One region of the Pseudomonas sp. KT_2_4 genome, then DNA from elsewhere that is predicted to be linked to it. Evidence: predicted binding sites of a transcription regulator. Region 1 holds the regulator's gene; the other holds the start of a gene.
What was found. Region 1 encodes sigma-54, which starts transcription at its own class of promoters, with help from an activator protein. Its sites were predicted from a motif close to ANTGGCATNNANNTTGCTNT; they were not measured.

Region 1 (3,412 bases):
GCAGGTCGACCGGGGCGCCGTCGATGGCGTCGAAATCAATGGGGTGATCCAAGTGCAGCAAGGCGCTCACAGGTGTTTCACAGCCTTTGAGGCGGCAGTGCGGAATGGCGATGCCGTTGCCAAAACCGGTGGAACCGAGTTTTTCACGGGCAATCAACGCTTCGAAGACATCTTGCATCTCCAGATCCGGCACTTCGCGTGCGATCAGGTTGGCAATTTGTTCGAGGGCTTTTTTCTTGCTGCCGCCCGGCACGTTCACGAGGGAACGGCCGGGGGTCAGGATGGTTTCAAGTCGGATCATGGGGGGAGAGTTAACGACCTGTACCTTGCATCAGGTGCAGATTCTTTTCCTTATGCTTTATGAGTTGGCGGTCGAGCTTGTCGTAGAGCGAGTCAATTGCCGCGTACATGTCTTCATGTTCTGCATTGGCAACGAGCTTGGCATTCGGTACGTGCAGGGTGGCCTCGATTTTCTGCTTGAGCTTATCGACCTCCATGGTGACCTGCACGTTGGTGATCTTGTCAAAATGTCCCGCAAGCTTGTTCAGTTTGCTCTCGGTGTATTCACGCAGGGGCTTGGTGACTACCAGCTGGTGTCCACTGATGTTGACTTGCATACAGCTTCTCCTTCGTTGCCAGTGCATAAGGCGGTGGGCAGGAATACCCACCACTGGAACGCTGTGGCCCGCCCGTCACATCAAACGCTTACGCTCGCTGGATGGCGCGATCCCTAGGGACTCGCGGTACTTGGCGACGGTTCGACGGGCGACCTGAATGCCTTGTGCCTCCAGTAAACCAGCGATCTTGCTGTCACTCAACGGCTTTTTCTGATTTTCAGCGGCAACCAGTTTTTTGATGATCGCGCGGATCGCCGTGGACGAGCATTCACCGCCTTCAGAGGTGCTGACGTGGCTGGAGAAAAAGTATTTCAGCTCATAAATACCCCGTGGGGTATGCATGAATTTCTGCGTGGTAACCCGGGAAATCGTCGATTCATGCATGCCGACGGCTTCGGCGATGTCGTGCAGCACGAGAGGCTTCATGGCCTCGTCGCCGTACTCCAGAAAACCGCGCTGGTGTTCGACGATCTGGGTTGCGACTTTCATCAGGGTTTCGTTGCGGCTTTGCAGGCTCTTGATGAACCACCGCGCTTCCTGCAACTGGTTGCGCATGAAGGTGTTATCGGCGCTGGTGTCGGCGCGGCGCACAAAACCTGCGTATTGCGGGTTGACCCGCAGGCGCGGTACCGACTCCTGGTTCAGCTCCACCAGCCAACGTTCGTTGTCCTTGCGCACGATGACGTCGGGCACTACGTATTCGGCTTCGCTGGATTCGATCTGCGAGCCTGGGCGCGGGTTGAGGCTTTGCACCAGCTCGATGACCTGGCGCAAGTCATCTTCCTTGAGCTTCATACGGCGCATCAGTTGGCTGTAGTCGCGACTGCCCAGCAGGTCGATGTAGTCACTGACCAGGCGTTGCGCTTCGGTGAGCCATGGGGTCTTGGCCGGCAATTGGCGCAGTTGCAGCAACAGGCACTCGCTGAGTGTGCGGGCACCAATGCCGGCGGGCTCGAATTGCTGGATGCGGTGCAGGACGGCTTCGATTTCGTCCAGTTCGATATCCAGTTCCGGGTCGAAGGCCTCAAGGATCTCCTCGAGGGTTTCGTCCAGGTAGCCCTGGTTGTTGATGCAGTCGATCAGGGTGACCGCGATCAGGCGATCGGTATCGGACATCGGCGCCAGGTTCAGTTGCCACAACAGGTGGCTCTGCAGGCTCTCGCCCACCGACGTACGGGTGGTGAAGTCCCACTCGTCATCATCGTTGCTCGGCAGGCTGCTGGCGCTGGTCTGGTAGACGTCTTCCCACGCGGTGTCCACGGGAAGCTCGTTGGGAATGCGTTCGTTCCAGTCGCCTTCCTCCAGGTTGTCCACCGTCGGGGCGGTTTCCTGATAGGAGGGTTCCTGCACGTCGGGATTGGGTTTTTGCTCGATGTTGTCGGCCAGCGGGTCTGCATTATCGAAGTCGTCGCCTTCTTCCTGGCGTTCGAGCATCGGATTGGACTCCAGGGCCTCCTGGATTTCCTGTTGCAGGTCCAGGGTCGACAATTGGAGCAGGCGGATGGCCTGTTGCAGCTGCGGTGTCATCGTCAGCTGCTGGCCCATTCTCAGGACTAGCGATGGTTTCATGGCAGGGGCTTAACACCTTATTCGCCGGCGCAATGCGCCATCCACGACAGGGCGCGTGAGCGCCAAACATAAGCAAATTATATGCCTGATCTCGGGGCCTTTGCCTAGAGCGCGGTAACAATAAAAAAACCGAGGTTTCCATTGACTCCCGCGCGCTCCAGGGAAAAGCGCGATACCCCTGTGTTTACAGGCGGAACTCGTGACCCAGGTACACTTCCTTCACCAGCTCGTTAGCCAGGATAGTCTCGGCATCGCCTTCGGCAATCAGCTGACCATCGTTGACGATATACGCTGTTTCGCAGATATCGAGGGTTTCGCGCACGTTGTGGTCGGTGATCAGCACGCCAATGCCCTTGGCCTTGAGGTGATGGATGATCTGCTTGATGTCACCCACCGAAATCGGGTCGACACCGGCAAAGGGTTCATCCAGCAGGATGAATTTCGGCGCGGTCGCCAGGGCGCGGGCGATTTCCACGCGGCGGCGCTCACCACCGGACAGGCTCATGCCGAGGTTGTCGCGAATATGGTTGATGTGGAATTCCTGCAGCAGGCTTTCCAGCTCCTGGCGGCGGCCATCGCGATCGAGTTCCTTGCGGGTCTCGAGAATCGCCATGATGTTATCGGCTACCGACAGTTTGCGGAAGATCGACGCTTCCTGGGGAAGATAGCCAATACCTGCCCGTGCACGACCGTGCATGGGTTGATGGCTGACATCCAGGTCGTCGATCAATACACGACCCTGGTCTGCCTGGACCAGCCCGACGATCATATAGAAGCAAGTGGTTTTGCCGGCACCGTTGGGGCCGAGCAAACCGACGATCTGGCCGCTGTCGATCGACAGGCTGACGTCGCGTACCACCTGGCGGCTTTTATAGGCCTTGGCCAGATGCTGGGCTTTCAGGGTTGCCATTACTCGGCCTTCTTCTTCGGCTGGATAACCATGTCGATGCGCGGGCGCGGTGCAGTGACCTTGGAGCCGTTGGCGCGACCGGCGTTGGCGATCTGCTTGACGGTGTCATAGGTGATCTTTTCACCTTCGGTCGAGTTGCCGTCTGGGCTCAGTACCTTGGCCTGGTCGATCAACACGATACGATTCTGCTGGGCGTGATACTGGATAGTCTTGCCGTAGCCCTTCATCGGGCCGGTGTCGGTAGCGGACTGCTTCTGCTCGAAATAAGCCAGGTTGCCCACCGACGTCACCACGTCAATGTCGCCTGCCTGGGTGC
Region 2 (3,412 bases), 2.7 Mb from region 1:
GGCATCGCGATAAATCTCGGTGTACGCCTCGAATGACGACAGTGCGCGCAGCAACGCACTCCATTGGTAATACGCGTGAGCCGTGCCATCGCTGACCACCGCCGCGTGTTCGCCGGCCATTTCGTAGCGGGCATCGAGCAAGCGCAGGGTGTTATCGGCGCGCTCGATAAAGGTGCCCAGGCGAATAAAGCGGAAGGCATCGTTGCGCATGATAGTGCCGTAAGTGGCGCCCCGAAACAGATGGGAGCGCTCCTTGACCCACTCACAAAACCGGCTCATGCCGTAATGGCTCAGGCCCTGCTGGGCGATATCGCGTATGTCCAGCCAAGTAGCATTGATGTTTTCCCACATGTCGGCGGTGATTCGCCCACGTACAGCGTGAGCGCTGGCCCGCGCCGCACCCAGACAGCTGTAGATGCTCGCCGGGTTGGCCGCGTCCAGGGCAAAAAAGTGCAGCAAGCGTTCAGCGTGCAATGGACCATGGCGCTCGTGGTAATCCTCCAGGGTGCCGGTGATCAACAGCGGCATGGCCAACTCGTGCAGGCCATCGCCGCGCCCGTCCTGGGGCATCAGCGACAGCGAATAGCTGACATCGAGCATGCGCGCGAGGTTTTCGGCACGCTCCAGGTAGCGCGACATCCAGTACAAATCCGAGGCAGTTCTACTCAACATGGCATCAGCCCTCGACCACCCAGGTGTCCTTGGTTCCGCCGCCCTGGGACGAGTTGACCACCAGCGAGCCTTCGCGCAGCGCCACGCGGGTCAGGCCACCCGGTACCACGCGGGTCTCCTTGCCGGACAACACGAAAGGGCGCAGGTCTATGTGGCGCGGGGCGATGCCGTTCTCGACAAAAGTCGGGCAGGTAGACAAGCACAGGGTCGGCTGCGCGATATAAGCGTGTGGCTTGGCCTTGATACGTGCCCGGAACGCTTCGATTTCTGCCGTGGTAGACGCCGGTCCAACCAACATGCCGTAACCACCGGAACCCTGGGTTTCCTTGACCACCAGCTCGGGCAGGTTGGCCAGTACGTGGGACAATTCGTCAGGCTTACGGCATTGGAAGGTCGGAACGTTCTGCAGGATCGGCTCTTCGTCGAGGTAGAAGCGAATCATCTCGGTGACGAACGGATACACAGATTTGTCGTCCGCAACCCCGGTGCCAATGGCGTTGGCCAGCACCACATTGCCGCAACGGTAGGCGGCGAGCAGGCCGGGCACACCGAGCATGGAGTCCGGGTTGAAGGCCAGCGGGTCAAGGAACGCATCATCAAGGCGACGGTAGATCACATCGACAGCCTTGGGCCCGTCGGTGGTGCGCATGAACACACGGTCATCGCGCACGAACAAATCCGCACCTTCTACCAATTCCACACCCATTTCCCGAGCCAGGAAGGCATGTTCGAAGAACGCGCTATTGAAACGCCCGGGCGTCAGTACCACCACACTGGGGTTATCCAGGGGGCTGGCGCTTTTGAGGGTGTCGAGCAGCAGGTTGGGGTAATGGTCGATGGGCGCGATGCGCTGGGCCGCGAACAGCTCGGGGAACAGACGCATCATCATTTTGCGGTCTTCAAGCATGTAGCTGACACCGCTGGGCGTGCGCAGGTTGTCCTCGAGCACGTAGTACGTGCCGTCGCCATCGCGTACGAGGTCGACCCCGGAGATGTGCGAATAGATATCGCGGTGCAAATCCAGGCCCTGCATTGCCAACTGGTATTGCTCGTTGGCCAGTACCTGTTCGGCGGGGATGATGCCGGCCTTGATGATGCGTTGATCGTGGTACAGGTCGGCGAGGAACAGGTTCAGCGCCTTGACCCGCTGGATGCAGCCGCGCTCGACAATCCGCCATTCACTCGCTGGAATGCTGCGGGGGATGGTGTCGAAGGGGATCAGGCGCTCGGTGCCTTGTTCGTCCCCGTAGAGGGTGAAGGTGATACCGGCGCGGTGGAACAGCAAATCGGCTTCACGCCGGCGCTGGGCCAGCAGTTCGGCAGGGGTGTCGGCCAGCCAACGGGCGAACTCGCGATAATGGGGGCGAACCTGCCCTGCCCCATCGTACATTTCATCGTAATAAGTGCGGATCATGCCGTACTCCTTGTCACCCGGACGCAAGAACCTTCGCAAGGCCCGTGCCAGCGGCATAAACACTTAATAATCAACCAGTTGAATAATCCAAGCGCATTCCTCGCACCGTCCTGGTGCGCACAATGGCTTGGGTCACGTCGCGCGCCTCATTGCAATGCGGTCTTTGACTATCAACAGCATAGCCAGAGTTGATTTCACTGCCCGGCTGGCGCTGCGGATAATCACCTCCATCGGCTGAACAGGAGACGTCCTACAGCGAAACCTTTTGTGCAAGCGATATCGTGTTACTTGTGTACTGATCTACTCCCTTGAGCTTCCCTTTCCGCCACCCTATCCGGGTGGCTTTTTTTTGCACGTAAAACGCCGTCCAAACAAAATCGGCCGACCCAAAGGTCAGCCGATACGCTGTGGTGCTCATAAATACCAACTACATGGGTAACCCACGCACCTCCTGCTTGACGCCCCATCCTTCGATGATCCCTCCCAGGGGCTCGACCACTGCTTCAAAGTCTTGCTCGAAATCTCCTATGCCGTCGTAGGTTGCGAACATGATTTTGCTCAGTTCCAGGTACCAGGCGCCATCGTCGCGCGCGCTGACCTGAGCGTTGAGGGACTCCCCACGAAATCGACCCGCCGCCCTGCGCGCCCGTTCCTCATCCGGGAAAATGGCGTAGAACTCGATGGGGTGAAAACGCGAGAAATCAAAGCCGCCTTCTTTCATGCGGCGCAGTACGTTGGTGCTGATGTCTTCTTGATAGGCTGTGCTCATGAAACGTCCTCCTCAAACCGATGGATAGACTTTCCGTGCTTCCTGAAGCCCCGCGCCCTGCTGGCGTGGGCACCACGGCATAACAACGCCGCAGGAAAACAAGCATGTAGCTGACAAGACCAGACCTTAGCGATTCATTCGCTGATCTCGATTGCAGAGTAGCGCGAAGCTATCACCTCCACCAGAGGTGCTCGTGTGGCGTGTGAAAAATGTTTAGACGGAGGGAGAAATATCGAGAATCTGGATACTGTTCTGGTCTTTGAGAATCTTGACCGTAGGCTCGGGTTTCCGGCCTTCCAGGTCATTGAGATCGAGTTCGGCAGCAATCGGCACCAGCTTCGCACGAATCATATGCGCAGCGTCTTCGAGGCTGGGCTTTTGTTCGCAGGTGAACTGCTGCACGGACTTTTCACCGTGATCATCAACGAAGGTAATTTGCCACGTTTGCATCGGTGCCTCCTCGATAAAACCCATAGGTGGGCTTACAAGTATCTGGACCTTGGCGGCGCGCAAAACGTTCCGCTCAAGCCCGGAGGCACCGGATCAACTGCACTTAT

Region 2: a site for sigma-54 is predicted at 2,119-2,138, ahead of AB9N64_RS10395 (circularly permuted type 2 ATP-grasp protein). Genes of this name have one in related genera too.

What each region holds. Positions count from the first base shown of each region.
Region 1 is NZ_CP166962.1:4,939,040-4,942,451, forward strand. It holds gene ptsN (PTS IIA-like nitrogen regulatory protein PtsN) at 1-301, opposite strand, end outside; gene hpf (ribosome hibernation-promoting factor, HPF/YfiA family) at 312-617, opposite strand; gene AB9N64_RS22730 (RNA polymerase factor sigma-54) at 693-2,186, opposite strand; gene lptB (LPS export ABC transporter ATP-binding protein) at 2,371-3,096, opposite strand; gene lptA (lipopolysaccharide transport periplasmic protein LptA) at 3,096-3,412, opposite strand, start outside.
Region 2 is NZ_CP166962.1:2,268,059-2,271,470, forward strand. It holds gene AB9N64_RS10390 (alpha-E domain-containing protein) at 1-672, opposite strand, end outside; gene AB9N64_RS10395 (circularly permuted type 2 ATP-grasp protein) at 677-2,086, opposite strand; gene AB9N64_RS10400 (ribonuclease E inhibitor RraB) at 2,514-2,855, opposite strand; gene AB9N64_RS10405 (hypothetical protein) at 3,069-3,305, opposite strand; gene AB9N64_RS10410 (START domain-containing protein) at 3,409-3,412, opposite strand, start outside.